One region of the Pseudomonas salicis genome, then DNA from elsewhere that is predicted to be linked to it. Evidence: riboswitches for the same ligand, from Rfam matches in the RefSeq annotation. Region 1 holds a riboswitch; the other holds the start of a gene.
What was found. Region 1 has a riboswitch for cobalamin ahead of ACWKWE_RS02790 (ABC transporter substrate-binding protein). Riboswitches for the same ligand answer to the same signal wherever they lie in the genome.

Region 1 (7,161 bases):
CCGCTGATGGGCGCGATTGCCCTCGGCATGGGCTACGACTGGATCTTTTTCTTCGCGGCGGTGCTGTCGATTCTGGCGTTGGGCCTGACCGTGCTGCTGTCGCGACGCCCCGCCGTAGACACGCGGCTCTAGCACGACACCGGCCAAACGGCATCGCAAAACGCTGAACTGCCCGGACCCGAGCCGGTCGGAACTAGCACATCCCTCGCAAAAGGAGCGTGCGTGTGACTTCCGATCCTGCTGGTGTCCACCTTCCCCCCTCGGACATGTCGGGCGTACGGGACGTTCATCGTTTACGCGTACTGACGGTCAACACTCACAAGGGCTTCACGGCCCTGAACCGACGTTTCATCCTGCCGGAGCTGCGCGAAGCGGTGCGCAGCACGGGGGCCGATCTGGTGTTTTTGCAGGAAGTGCTCGGCGGCCATGATCGCCACGCCGCCCGCTATCACGACTGGCCGACCCTCTCCCAATACGAATTTCTCGCCGACAGCATGTGGAGCGACTTTGCCTACGGCCGCAATGCGGTTTACCCGGAAGGCCACCACGGCAACGCGATTCTGTCCAAATACCCGATCCTGCATTACCGCAATCTCGACGTGTCGATCACCGGCCCGGAGCGACGGGGCCTGCTGCATTGCGTGTTGCAGGTGCCGGGACACGACGAGGTGCACGCTATCTGCGTGCATTTGAGCCTGCTGGAAAGCCACCGCCAGTTGCAGCTGGATTTGCTGTGCGCGCTGCTGGACTCACTGCCCGAACACGCGCCGGTGGTGATTGCCGGGGATTTCAACGATTGGCAGTTGCAGGGCAACAAACGCCTGGCGCGCTGCACGTACTTGCACGAGGCCTTCGAGCAAAGCCACGGGCGATTGGCTAAGACCTACCCTGCCCGCTTCCCACTGCTGCGGCTGGACCGGGTTTACCTGCGCAACGCCACCAGTCACAACCCGAAAATCCTCGGGACGCGGCCGTGGACGCACCTGTCGGATCACCTGCCGCTGGCGGTCGAAGTGCACATGTAAACGCCCGTATTCAAGGCGCTGGCATCGTTTCGCCACTCCCGCCGTTTGTCCGGTAATGCCGTGATTGTTTAAACCAACTGCCGCTTGATTCATCCCATTTAATGCGAGCCACATGACTCGCCCTTCTCATAACAAGAGGTACGCAATCATGGCTAACACCGGAAAATCGAACCCTGGCAACTTCTCGAACGATCGCCAAAAAGCCTCCGACGCAGGCAAAAAAGGCGGCCAGGCTTCAGGTGGCAGCAACATGGCCAACGACCGGCAGAAAGCAACCGACGAAAAACGTCCGGACGCCAGCAAAAAAGGCGGAATGCCACAAGGCGGCGCAGGCCGTAAATCCTGATCAACGTCTGATCAGCGGAACGAGCGAGGGTGAGAGCCCTCGCTTTTTTTATGCCCGTGGGTTGGATCGGTCACGCGTCCGGGTCGATCAGCGGCACCGTGGCGTCCCGGTCGAACTGCGAACCCGGGTCTTCATTACCGGGGTCGTTATCGACGTCTACTTCAACCTCTTCTTCGTCCAGCGGAACAGCGCCACGGGGCACGGCGTCCGGGGTTTTGTGCGAATGAGTGTGCATGGCAGGTTCCTCGTGTCAGGCGGGTTCTTTGGCGACCCGGTGTGTGGATGAGTTGAGCTTAGCTGGCGCTGACCGTCCAGTGCGTGGCGCCTTCGGGAAACTGCAGCTGTTCGACCCGATGGGCGATGCCACAGGCCAGTGAATCTTCGGCCCGAATCACCTTTTCCTCCGATGACAGGCAGCGGCCAATGTCCAGCGGGGTCATCGCCCCGTCGGTTTCACTCAAATAGATGTTCACGTACCGCTGCAAGTCGTTGTCCAGGCTGCGCAGGTATTCGCGGATGCGTGAGTGATCCACCGAACTCTGGTTGAAGTACCAGCTCATCGGGTGGATGAGAAACCGGGAGTGAGGACAGACGATGCGCTCCTCGGCGGCGAGGTAGATGACGATGCCCATGGATTCGATGTTGCCGCTGTTCAGTGCGCGGATCGGCACCTTCAGTGACTTGAGAAAGTTGTAGATCGTGAAGCCCAGGGCCGTGCTGCCGCCTGCGGTGGAGAGGTTCAGCAGCAGGCCGGTCGCGCCCTTGTCGAGGGCTTCCAGACAGCGGTCGCGGAAATGCTCGGTGGTGGTCTGATCGACCCCACAATGGAAATGGACGATGTGTTCGCTCATCGACGGCCCTCCCTTTCCGGTTATCGACGCGGTGTAATGGGTTGGAAGGCGCGCAGACCGCAAAAGTTGCATGGTGCCGCGACGCCGCCTCTGCAGCAGCCCGGCTGGGTCATTCACAATAGCGTGCCGAGTTGAGAAACCTGTGGGAGCGAATTCATTCGCGAAAGGGTTTGGCAGACGACACACCTGCGTCGGATGTACTGCCTTCGCGAATGAATTCGCTCCCACAGGGAAAATCTGCGGCGTGGTGTGACACGTGTGCCCACCCTCCACACGAACCATAGAACTCCTGCCGCACGGCATGATCTGTACAACACGCCGGGCATTTTTTCCCGGCACTCCATGACCCCGGACAGGACACTTTCATGAGTCTGCACGACAAGATCATTGGCCGCCTCGGCTTTGGCGCAGCGCCTCTGGGCAATATGTTCCGCGACATCAGCGAGGAAGAAGCCGCCGCCACGGTGCAATCGGCGTGGGATCAGGGCATCCGCTATTTCGACACGGCGCCGCTCTACGGCTCGGGCCTGTCCGAGCAACGGCTGGGCAAGGCGCTGGCCCATGTGCCGCGCGACGAATACACCCTCAGCACCAAAGTGGGCCGGTTGATTTCCGACGAACTGGACAGCGAAACCCGCAGCGGCCCGTTCAGCGACGGTTTGAAAAACAAAATCCTCACCGATTATTCCGGCGACGCCACGCTGCGTTCCATCGAGGCCAGCCTCAAGCGCTTGGACACTGATCGCCTGGACATCGTGTTCGTGCACGACATCGCGCAAGATGCCCACGGCGACGAGTGGATCGAGCATTTCAACATCGCCCGCACAGGCGCTTTCCGCACCCTCACCCGCCTGCGCGAAGAAGGCGTGATCAAGGCGTGGGGCCTGGGCGTGAACCGCGTCGAGCCGTGCGAGCTGACGCTGGACCTGAGTGAAGCACAACCGGACGGTTTTCTGCTGGCTGGCCGCTATTCGCTGCTGGACCACGACCAGCCGCTGCAACGCCTGTTCGCCAAGGCCCGTGAGCACAACGCCGAGTTCGTCGTGGGCGGGCCCTACAGCTCGGGCGTGTTGGTGGGCGGCAAGCATTTCGAGTACCAGGAAGCGCCGCAAGCGATGCTCGACAAGGTCGCGCACATTCAGGAAATCGCCCGCCAGTACCAGGTCGAGATCAAATCGGCGGCGCTGCAATTCGTACTGGCCAACCCGCTGGTGGCGGCGGTGATTCCTGGCGCGAGCCGGCCCTCGCGAATCATTGAAGACGTTGCGGCGCTGAATGCCCAGGTGCCGGACGGCTTCTGGCAAGCGATGCGTGATCAAGGCTTCATTGCGCCGCAGGCTCCGGTGCCGATGAAGGATTGAAGATCCACCCGAGACGTCGGCGAACGGTTCGACGTCTCACCCGCCGAATTCCAAGGTGGCGCGGTTTTCGCTTCAGCGGTAGGCATGTATCCCATGATCACCGCTTGAGACCCGCCCCCATGCGCATTTTGATCGTCAACGTGAACACCACTCAATCCATGACCGACACCATTGCCGAGCAGGCGCGCAGTGTTGCGTCACCCGGCACGGAAATCATCGGCCTGACGCCACGTTTTGGTGCGGAATCGGTGGAAGGCAATTTCGAGAGTTACCTGGCGGCAATTGCCGTGATGGACCGCGTGCTGTCCTACGATCAGCCCTACGACGCGGTGATTCAGGCCGGGTATGGCGAGCACGGGCGCGAAGGCTTGCAGGAATTGCTGGACGTGCCGGTGGTGGACATCACCGAAGCGGCGGCGAGTCTAGCGATGTTGCTGGGACACACCTATTCGGTGGTGACCACGTTGGACCGGACCGTGCCGCTGATCGAAGACCGCCTGAAACTCGCCGGTGTGTTCGAACGCTGCGCGTCGGTGCGAGCCAGTGGCATGAGCGTGCTGGAGCTGGAAGACAGGCCGGACCGCGCATTGGAGGCCATCGCCGGGCAGGCGGTCGACGCGGTGACGCAGGACAAGGCTGAGGTGATCTGCCTGGGTTGCGGCGGCATGGCCGGGCTGGACCAGCTGATTCGTGACCGTGCGGGCGTGCCTGTGGTCGATGGCGTGACGGCCGCCGTGGCGCTGGCGGAGTCGTTGGTGCGGTTGGGGTTGAAGACCTCCAAAGTGCGGACGTATGCGAATCCGAGGCCGAAGAAAGTGATCGGCTGGCCGTTGAAATAACGGACCTGTAGGAGCGTGGCTTGCGAACGCCGAGTGGTCGCCTGTTTCGGGCAAATCGTTTACCATCCCCGCCGCCGGTTTCCACTCGGAATTAATAGGGAATCCACGAGCCGTGCCCTGTGTCATCGGGCGCGCTCAAACGGAACTGTCCCCGCAACTGTAGGCGTCGAGCCGTGCTTCCTGTTTGCCACTGGGTTACCGCCCGGGAAGGCCGAAGCACGGTGATGAAGCGCCAGTCAGGAGACCTGCCGGCAAGCGTCAATCATTCACCGGCGGGGTGTCCGGGAAGGACTCCCGTGCGCGGTGCTTGCCTCTTTTCTTCGGCTGCCGTCAGGGTGTGCTTTCCAGTGCCTGTTTCGTCGATCACAGGCTCACTGGAGAAACCCCGATGTCGCTGCGCCGCTTTGCTCCCTTGTTCACCGGTCTGACGCTGTCGAGCGCAGCGTTCATGTCCCCCTCCGCGTTGGCTGCACCGACCCACTACCCGTTGACCCTCGACAACTGCGGCGTGCCCCTGACCTTTGCCCAGGCGCCTCACAAAGCCGTGACCATCGGCCAGGCCGCCACCGAAATGCTCTATGCGCTGGGCCTGAGCAACCGGGTCATTGGCACTTCCCTGTGGTTCAACGACACCCTGCCTCAATTCAAGGACGCCAACGCGAAGATCGAGCGCCTGGCCGACAACGCGCCGAGCTTCGAATCGGTGATCGGCAAGCACCCGGACTTCGTGCCGGTGCAGTTCGAATGGATGGTCGGTCCGCAAGGTGCGGTCGGCACCCGCCAGCAGTTTCACGACCTGAAGATCCCGACGTATATCCTGCCGTCCGACTGCGAAGGCAAGAACAATCTGGTCGGCGCTGACGGGACTCGGCTTGAAGCGTTCCGCATCGACGCGCTGTACAAAAGCATCGCGCAACAGGCGGAAATCTTCGACGTTCAGGATCGCGGCCAGCAACTGATCGATGGCTACAAGGCCCGTCTGGCTCAGGCCATCGAACACGCCAAGGCCCATGACGCGAGCAGGGTTTCGGCGGTGTTCTGGTTCTCCAGCCCGGACATCAACACCGATCCGTACGTCGCCGGGCGCAAAGGCATTCCGGGCTTCATGCTCGACACACTAGGCATGCGCAACGTCATCGATTCGGACGAAGAATGGCCGACCGTGGGCTGGGAAACCATCGCCAAGGCCAACCCGACGATTCTAGTGATCGCGCGCATGGACCGTCGCCGCTTCCCCGCTGACGATCACGAAAAGAAACTGGCCTTCCTCAAGTCCGACCCGGTGACCCGCAACATGGACGCCGTGAAAAACAACCGCATCGTGATCATGGACGCCAGTGCGATGGAGTCCAGCGTTCGCCTGTTCGACGGCATCGAGCAACTGGCCAAGGCCACTGACGCGCCATGAACATCCTGAACGTCGTCCGCTCGCTGGGCCATGGCCTGTGGGTCAGCGCGTTGCTGATACTGGCGGTGATCGCAGGCGTGGCCATCGGCGAAACGGCCATCAGCGTCCCGGTGATCTTTCAGGTGCTGGCGAACAAGCTGTGGGCGGCCGGTTATGCGGTCGATCCCATCGACGAGGGCATTGTCTGGAATTACCGGCTGACCCGGGCCATCGTCGCGGCGGCCTGTGGCGCGGGCCTGGCGATGTCCGGCGTGGTGCTGCAATCGTTGCTGCGTAACGCGCTGGCGGACCCTTATCTGCTGGGGATTTCCGCCGGGGCTTCGACCGGCGCGGTGTTGGTCGCGATCATCGGGTTGGGCGCCGGGGCGATTTCCTTGTCGATGGGTGCGTTCGCCGGGGCCATTGCCGCGTTTGCCCTGGTCGCGTTGTTGGCACGGTCGTCTCGGGCCTCGGGCAGCCAGGCGGCGACGGGGCAAATCATCCTCGCGGGGATCGCCGGGTCGCAGCTGTTCAATGCGCTGACGTCGTTCCTGATCACCAAATCCGCCAGCGCCGAACAGGCCCGGGGCATCATGTTTTGGCTATTGGGCAATCTCAGTGGCGTGCGCTGGACCTCGGTGGCGCTGTCCGTGCCGGTGGTGCTGCTGGGGTTGGTGGTGTGCCTGTGGCATCGGCGTTCACTGGATGCATTCACTTTTGGTGCCGACTCGGCGGCTTCGCTGGGGATTCCGGTGCGTCGGGTGCAGACCCTTCTGATCGCCACCGCAGCGTTGGTGACGGCAGTGATGGTATCGATGGTCGGCTCGATTGGCTTCGTCGGACTGGTGATTCCCCATGCCGTGCGCATGGTCGTCGGGGTGCGGCATGCGCGGCTGTTGCCGTTGAGTGCCTTGAGCGGCGCGCTGTTCTTGATCGCCGCCGATGTGCTGTCGCGGGTGCTGATCAAGGGCCAGGTGCTGCCCATTGGCGTGATCACGGCCCTGGTCGGCGCGCCGGTGTTTGCACTGATTCTGATGCGGGGAAATCGCGCCCGATGAACGCTTCTGTCGAACAGGCCGCCAGCGTGCTCAGCGCGGTCAATCTGAGCTACAGCGTCAAGGGCGCGACGTTGCTCAGCGGCGTGTCATTGTCGATTCGGGCGGGGGAAAACCTCGGCGTCGTGGGCCCTAACGGTTCAGGCAAATCGACCCTGATCAAGTTGCTGGCCGGGTTGCAGACGCCCACCTCAGGCGAAGTATTCCTGCACGGGGAACGGTTGTCTGCCATCCGCCGTCGCGACCTGGCGCAGCGGATGGCGGTGGTCGAGCAACAAGCTGAAACCGGCGATTCGA
Region 2 (7,161 bases), 220 kb from region 1:
TCGCGAATGGCCGGTACATCCAACCCATCTCCATCGCCTGAACCCTTTTCGCGAATGAATTCGCTCCCACAGAGTTGGCATCTGTCCGCAGGATTATGGTACGCCTCAACACCCGTGGGAGACGCCGGAGGTTACGACGGCAGCGAAGGCGGACGATCAGACAACCCCCGTTTCACAGCCCGCAGCTGAAATATCACGGCCTGTACACATGCGCATGCCCTGCGCGGTAGAGGGATGATTCGCTGAAGGTGTCGTTGCCAAGGACACGTCCCACGAGGATCAGTGCTGTGCGTCGAAAGCCTTTGGCGGCGACCTTGCCTTCGATGTCGGCGAGGGTGCCGGTGACCCAGTCCTGGTCAGGCCAGCTGGCGCGGTGTACGACGGCGATGGGACAGTCTTGGCCGTAGTGGGGGGTGAGTTCAGCGACGATTTTGCCGAGGTTGTTCACGCCCAGGTGAATCGCCATGGTGGCTGTGTGTCGCGCGAGTTCGCCCAGGTCTTCGCCTTCAGGCATGGCGGTTTTGTCGCCGTAGCGAGTGAGGATGACGCTTTGCGAGATGTCCGGCAGGGTCAGTTCGGTGCCGAGCAACGCGGCGCAGGCGGCGGTGGCAGTGACGCCGGGGATGATTTCGAAGGGGATGCCCAGTTCGCGCAGGTGACGAATCTGTTCACCGATGGCGCCGTAAAGGCTGGGGTCGCCGGAGTGGACGCGGGCCACGTCTTGGCCTTGTGCATGAGCAGATTTCATCAAGGCGATGATCTGTTCGAGGTGCAGTTCGGCGCTGTTGGTCACCTGAACGGCTTGATGACCTTCTAAAACGGCCTCGGGCACTAGCGATCCGGCGTAGATGATGACGGGGCATGTGCGGATCAGGCGCTGGCCTTTGACCGTGATCAGGTCAGGGTCGCCGGGGCCTGCGCCGATGAAGTAAACGGTCATTGAATCTCCAACGTATAGCGGGGTTGATCCTCTGTGGGAGCGAATTCATTCGCGAAGGGTCGGTACAGCCAATACATCTCTAGCGCCCGAACCGCTTCGCGAATGAATTCGCTCCTACAGAGACTGCATCGCCAAATGCGTCATGGGCTGGCCGCCAACGCAAACGTGGCCCGTGAGCTGTTTCGCCGTTCGATCACCAACCTCGCCGACGACCCGCCCAACCGCGCCGCCATCGCCAGTGCTGCGCTTTCGGCCACGCCGTAGCAGCCGGTGCTGTCGAACGCGATCTGCGAATGATGACTCAGCTGCGGCTCGAACGCTGCCAGTTCTTCGGCGCTGAAGAACGCCAGCGGCAGGCCGAGCCGTTCAGCCAGTTCCAGCAACCCCGCCTCTGACGCTTTGCTGTCGATAGAGGCAAGGGCGGTGATGTCGGACAGCGACAGGCGATGTTCCAGCAGGCTGACCTCAATCAACCCTTGCAGCACCGACGCCGGGCAGTCGCGCTGGCAGCCGAGGCCGATCACACGAGTGCCCGGGTTCATCAGGCGTGGCTCAGCTCGGTGGCGGTCAGTTGCGTGTTGTGACGACGGAACAGCCACGCGCTGATCAGGCCCATCGCGACCCAGAACGCCGCGTTGGTCAGCAGAGAAGCGATCTTGAATTGTGCCTCCAGCGCTTCAGGGGCCAAAGCCGAATGAACCTCCGGTTGCGGCGCGCCGATCACGTGGGGCACGACGAGAATCGCTGCGCCCAGCACTTTCAGCAGCCAATGGCGGGCGAAGACAATCAGCGCCAGGCCGACGGCTGTTGACGCTGCGGTGCTGACCCACCAGGTCTGGCGCAGGGTCAGGTCGGCGGCGGCGGTGCCCGGTAATTCAGGCGGCAGACCGAGGGTCGGCGCGAGGACAAACACCGCGAAACCGGCCAGGCCCCACAGCGCGCCTTCGCGAACGCTGTTTGGCGTGCGCAGTGTGTACAGCGCCGCGAGCATCAGCGCGAAACCGACCGCGACCACCAGGTTGCCGCCGGTCGTCGACAGCACGCGCTGCCAGCCGTCTTCCGGTTCCCAGGCTTCTTCATCATGAACGTGAGCCGCCATGGCGCCGTCGCCATGCGCGTGCTCATGCACTTCTGCAGCGGCGGGGGCGTGTTCGTAGGTTTCCGCTTCGAGGATCAGCGGCGCGACCCAGAAGCTTTGCAGCAAGGTCAGCAGCAGGGCGGCGAGCAGTCCGGTGAAACCGGCCGTTTGAGCGATTCGCTTGAACATGGCGGCAGGTCTCAGTGGCAAGGGAAGGCGGAACTGTGACGGGTGTCGTGGGCGGCGTTGTGCACGGCGGCGATGTGCGAGAACCCGGCGAAGTAGACCAGGGACGCGCCAAGGATCATCGCGCTGATGGCGGCAGTGAGGCGTTGGCTTTGGGTGCTGGCAGTGCTTGCGGATTGGGATGTGGTGCTGATCGACATGGCGCTTCCCTCTGAGGTCTCAGCGAAGGGAAGGCGCAAAGCAAACCACTGACCGACGTCAGTAGCCAACTCAACAGCGCCCGCCCACCGCGGGTTTGTTATGTGAATGTGTCGGGCCGGTCTCCGGGCTTGCGAGGGGCAGTGGACCTGCCGTCAAGAATCACCTTCCCGTGCCGCAATGGCACAGTGGATCTGATTCTTCGCTCGCTTACCGTTGCGGGGGCAGCGCCGGACTTGCACAGACAAGAGGTCTGCACGCACCGGTTTCCCGTTTCACCCTGTGAAGGGCACCCGTAACAAGGCGTGTAGGAGACCACGGAGCCGGTTGGCAGTCAATCGCAGCGCCGTTTCCTCGTTGACCTTCCCCCGGCCACTGCGTAGCCTTGCGCACTTGAGGTTCGCTGCTCTGCTTGAGTCGGACGCGGCGCTAAGAAGGGAATGTGGTGCAAGCCACAGCTGCCCCCGCAACTGTAAACGGTCATGTTCATTGCACAGCCACTGCGCGAGCGGGAAGGCGCGATGAATGCGTCTGATCTGGCAACACTGCCAGCCATTCGCCGCCGTGAGCCAGGAGACCTGCCTCGAACACGGGCCTGTTTTTCAGACAGCCCGACGCATTCTCAACACAACCGGGCGGGGTGATCCGGTGGCGAATCGAACGGCGGGCCTGTCTTCTGCGAGGGCAACGCGGTTCTCGTCCTGTTTGCCCGCCGCTGCGCCTGAGGGCAACCATGAAAACACTGGCCAAACTTCCCGTCACCATCGTCACCGGCTTTCTCGGCTCGGGCAAAACCACGCTGCTGCGCCACATGCTCGACAACGCTGAAGGCCGTCGCATTGCGGTGATCGTCAACGAATTCGGCGAGCTGGGCATCGACGGTGAAATCCTCAAGCAATGCACCATCGGTTGCACCGAGGAAGAAGCCAACGGCCGCGTCTACGAACTGGCCAACGGCTGCCTGTGCTGCACCGTTCAGGAAGAATTCTTCCCGGTGATGCAGGAACTGGTTGCTCGTCGCGGCGATCTGGACCACATCCTCATCGAAACCTCGGGCCTGGCGCTGCCAAAGCCGCTGGTCCAGGCTTTCCAGTGGCCGGAAATCCGCAACGCCTGCACCGTTGACGCCGTGATCACCGTGGTCGACAGCCCGGCCGTCATCGCCGGCACCTTCGCCGCCTTCCCGGATCAGGTCGACGCCCAGCGCAAACTCGACCCGAACCTGGACCACGAATCGCCGCTGCACGAACTGTTCGCCGACCAACTGGCCAGCGCTGACCTTGTCATCCTCAATAAGGCCGACATGCTCGACGCTGCTGCCTTGGCCGCCGTGCGCGCTGAAGTCGCCGAAGAACTGCCGCCTGCGGTGAAAGTCATCGAAGCCAGTAACGGCCAGCTGCCGATCAGCGTGCTGTTGGGCTTGGGTGCCGAATCCGAGCTGCACATCGATGGCCGCAAGACCCACCATGATCATCACGACGGCGATGACCACGACGACCACGATCACGACGCTTTCGATTCTATTTCCATCTCGCTGCCCCAGGCCGACGAAGCGCTGTTGCTCGACGCGCTGACCCAGGCCGTCGTGCAGCACGGCATCCTGCGCGTCAAAGGCTTCGCGGCGATTCCGGGCAAGCCGATGCGCCTGCTGGTGCAAGGCGTCGGCACACGTTTCGACAAACACTTCGACCGCGCGTGGAAAGCCGATGAAGCGCGCGTCAGCCACTTCGTGCTGATCGGTCAGGAACTGGACGCTGCCGTGCTGGAAGCCCAGCTGCGCGCCGCGCTTGAGATCAAAGGCTAACCATGCACCTGCTGCGCACCCAGCCCGGCGGCTTCGTCCCCGACGACAGCATCGCTGACCTCGGCCAGACCCCCGCCGATCTGGTGATCCTGTGCAGCGGTGACTCCCATCTGGCGTTGCTCGCGGAAACCGCGCAGCAACTGCCGGACGATTACCCCAGCCTGCGCCTGGCCAACCCCATGCAGGTGCAAAACCACGCCTCGGTCGACCTGTACGTCGAAGAGGTGTTGCAGCACGCCAAGGTCATCCTCATCTCGCTGCACGGCGGCATCGGCTACTGGCGCTACGGTGTCGAGCGGCTGGTGGAGCTGGCCTCTCGAAAGCACGGCGGGGTGAAGCTGATTCTGGTGCCTGGCGACGATCGCCCGGACCCGGAGCTCAGCGACCTCAGCACCGAACCTGCCGAGGACCGCGACCGGCTTTGGCACTACCTGCGCCAGGGCGGAAAACACAACGCGTTACAGCTGTTCAATTGCCTGGCCAATCGCTGGCTGGATCGCGATTACGTCTGGGACGAGCCGCAGACGCTGCCCCGGGTGGCCATCTATCACCCGCGCAAGGCCAGCGCCGACCTCGCTGACTGGCAAGCCGACTGGCACGTCGATCAACCGGTGGCGGCGGTGCTGTTCTATCGCTCGCACTTGCAGGCGGCCAACACCGGGTTCATCGATGTGTTCTGTGAGCGGCTGTTGGCCCAGGGCCTTAACCCGTTGCCCATTGCGGTGGCCAGCCTGAAGGAACCGGCGTGCCTCAGCGCCGTGCAGGACTGGCTCGACGAGACCGAGTGCGAAGTCATCCTCAACACCACCGGTTTCGCCCAATCCAGCCCGGAAGCCCCGCACCTGCGACCGTTTCGCCGCAACATTCCGGTGATTCAGGCGATCTGCGCCCAGGACAACGAACCCGCATGGCAAGCCAGCGAACAGGGCCTCGGCGCTCGGGATCTGGCCATGCACATCGCGCTGCCAGAACTGGACGGGCGCATCATCAGTCGGCCCATCAGCTTCAAGGACCTGGCCTGGCACAGCGAGCGCAGTCAGTCCGATGTGGTCTGCTACCGCGCCCAACCCGAACGCATGGATTTTGTCGCCGAACTGGCGCGACGCTGGGTGTTGCTGGCGCGCACGGCCAACGCCGACAAGCGTGTGGCGCTCATTCTGGCCAACTACCCGACCCGCGACGGGCGCATCGGTAATGGCGTCGGCCTGGACACCCCGGCAGCAGCGCTGAACATCCTAAAGGCCCTGCAAGACGAGGGCTATCCCGTCGAAGGCTTGCCGGCATCGGGCACCGCGCTGATTCATGCCTTGCTGGGCGGTGTCACCAACGACCCGGACAGTCTCGATCAGCGCCCTTGCCACCAGAGCATGGCAATGGACGACTACCTGGCCGCCTTTGATGCGCTACCTGAGGCCAATCGCGACGCCGTGATCGAGCGCTGGGGTTCACCGCAGAGCGACCCGATGTGTCGCAACGGCCGAATGATGATCGCCGGGCTGCGTTTCGGCCTGACCTTTGTCGGCATTCAGCCGGCTCGGGGCTACAACGTCGATCACAGCGCGGTTTATCACGATCCGGACCTCGTTCCGCCCCACGGCTACCTGGCCTTCTATTTCTGGCTGCGCAAGGCGTATGGCGCACACGCGGTCATTCACGTCGGCAAGCACGGCAATCTCGAATGGCTGCCGGGCAAGGGCGTCGGCCTGTCCGAACAGTGCTGGCCGGACGCGATCCTCGGGCCGATGCCGAACATTTATCCGTTCATCGTCAACGACCCGGGTGAGGGGGCCCAAGCCAAGCGTCGCACGCAGGCCGTCATCATCGACCACCTGATGCCGCCCCTGACCCGCGCCGAAACCTACGGCCCATTACGCAATCTGGAATTGCTCGCGGACGAGTATTACGAAGCGCAAATGCTCGATCCGCGCCGCGCCCGTGAGCTGCAAAAGGATATTCTCAGGCTGGTGCGCGAAACCCACATCGACCGGGAACTGGCGCTGAGCGAAGACCTCGACAGCGATGCCGATGCCGCGATCTGGTTGCCCCGGCTGGACACGTACCTGTGTGATCTGAAGGAATCGCAGATCCGCGACGGGCTGCACGTGTTTGGCGAATCCCCGAGCGGGCGACTGCGTATTGATACCTTGGTGGCGATCCTGCGGGTGCCCCGTGGCGATGGCCGGGGGGCGAATGCCAGTCTACTGCGGACCTTGAGCAACGCGCTGGCGCTGGGTTTTGACCCGTTGGACTGCGAGTTGGGTGCGCCGTGGGCGGGGCCGACACCTCAGGTTTTACATGAAGTCAGTGATGATCCGTGGCGCACGGTAGGGGATACACGGGAGCGGCTGGAGCTGTATGCAGCGTGTTTGATTGAGCAGATCACGAGCGGTATTCAAGAAGTTTATTCTTTTAAAAACAACGAATTAACCGAAGTTGTTAATGCAATTGCACAGGTCGTAATACCGCGTCTCGACAGCTGTGGGCCTGCTGAACTTCAAGGCTTGCTGGATGCGCTGAGTGGCCGTTTTGTCCCGGCAGGCCCCAGTGGCGCGCCGAGTCGCGGGCGGCTGGACGTGCTGCCGACAGGGCGTAATTTCTTCTCGGTGGACGTGCGCAACCTGCCGACCATGACCGCGTGGCGCATCGGCTTTCAATCAGCAAATCTCTTGCTGGAAAGGCACTTACAAGACAATGGTGACTATTTACGTCAGCTGGGCTTGTCGGTCTGGGGCACGGCGACCATGCGCACCGGAGGCGACGACATTGCCCAGGCCATGGCGCTGATGGGCGTGCGTCCGGTGTGGGCGGCGGGGAGTCAGCGGGTTGACGATTTCGAGATTTTGCCCCTGAGTTTGCTGGACCGGCCACGGGTGGATGTCACGCTGAGGGTGTCGGGATTCTTCCGCGATGCTTTCGCCAATCTCATTCGCTTGTTTGATGCCGCCGTGCAAGCCG

Region 2: linked by a shared signal. The riboswitch ahead of cobW (cobalamin biosynthesis protein CobW) and the one ahead of ACWKWE_RS02790 (ABC transporter substrate-binding protein) in region 1 are both predicted to bind cobalamin.

What each region holds. Positions count from the first base shown of each region.
Region 1 is NZ_JBSKHU010000001.1:598,070-605,230, reverse strand. It holds gene ACWKWE_RS02825 (MFS transporter) at 1-132, shown strand, start outside; gene ACWKWE_RS02820 (endonuclease/exonuclease/phosphatase family protein) at 267-1,025, shown strand; gene ACWKWE_RS02815 (con-10 family general stress protein) at 1,174-1,371, shown strand; gene ACWKWE_RS02810 (hypothetical protein) at 1,442-1,606, opposite strand; gene ACWKWE_RS02805 (ATP-dependent Clp protease proteolytic subunit) at 1,665-2,222, opposite strand; gene ACWKWE_RS02800 (aldo/keto reductase) at 2,588-3,583, shown strand; gene ACWKWE_RS02795 (aspartate/glutamate racemase family protein) at 3,703-4,422, shown strand; cobalamin riboswitch at 4,481-4,689, shown strand; gene ACWKWE_RS02790 (ABC transporter substrate-binding protein) at 4,811-5,830, shown strand; gene ACWKWE_RS02785 (FecCD family ABC transporter permease) at 5,827-6,867, shown strand; gene ACWKWE_RS02780 (ABC transporter ATP-binding protein) at 6,864-7,161, shown strand, end outside.
Region 2 is NZ_JBSKHU010000001.1:382,884-390,044, forward strand. It holds gene cobM (precorrin-4 C(11)-methyltransferase) at 194-940, opposite strand; gene ACWKWE_RS01785 (cobalamin biosynthesis protein) at 1,081-1,482, opposite strand; gene ACWKWE_RS01790 (CbtA family protein) at 1,482-2,207, opposite strand; gene ACWKWE_RS01795 (CbtB domain-containing protein) at 2,219-2,404, opposite strand; cobalamin riboswitch at 2,502-2,714, opposite strand; cobalamin riboswitch at 2,782-3,002, shown strand; gene cobW (cobalamin biosynthesis protein CobW) at 3,136-4,206, shown strand; gene cobN (cobaltochelatase subunit CobN) at 4,209-7,161, shown strand, end outside.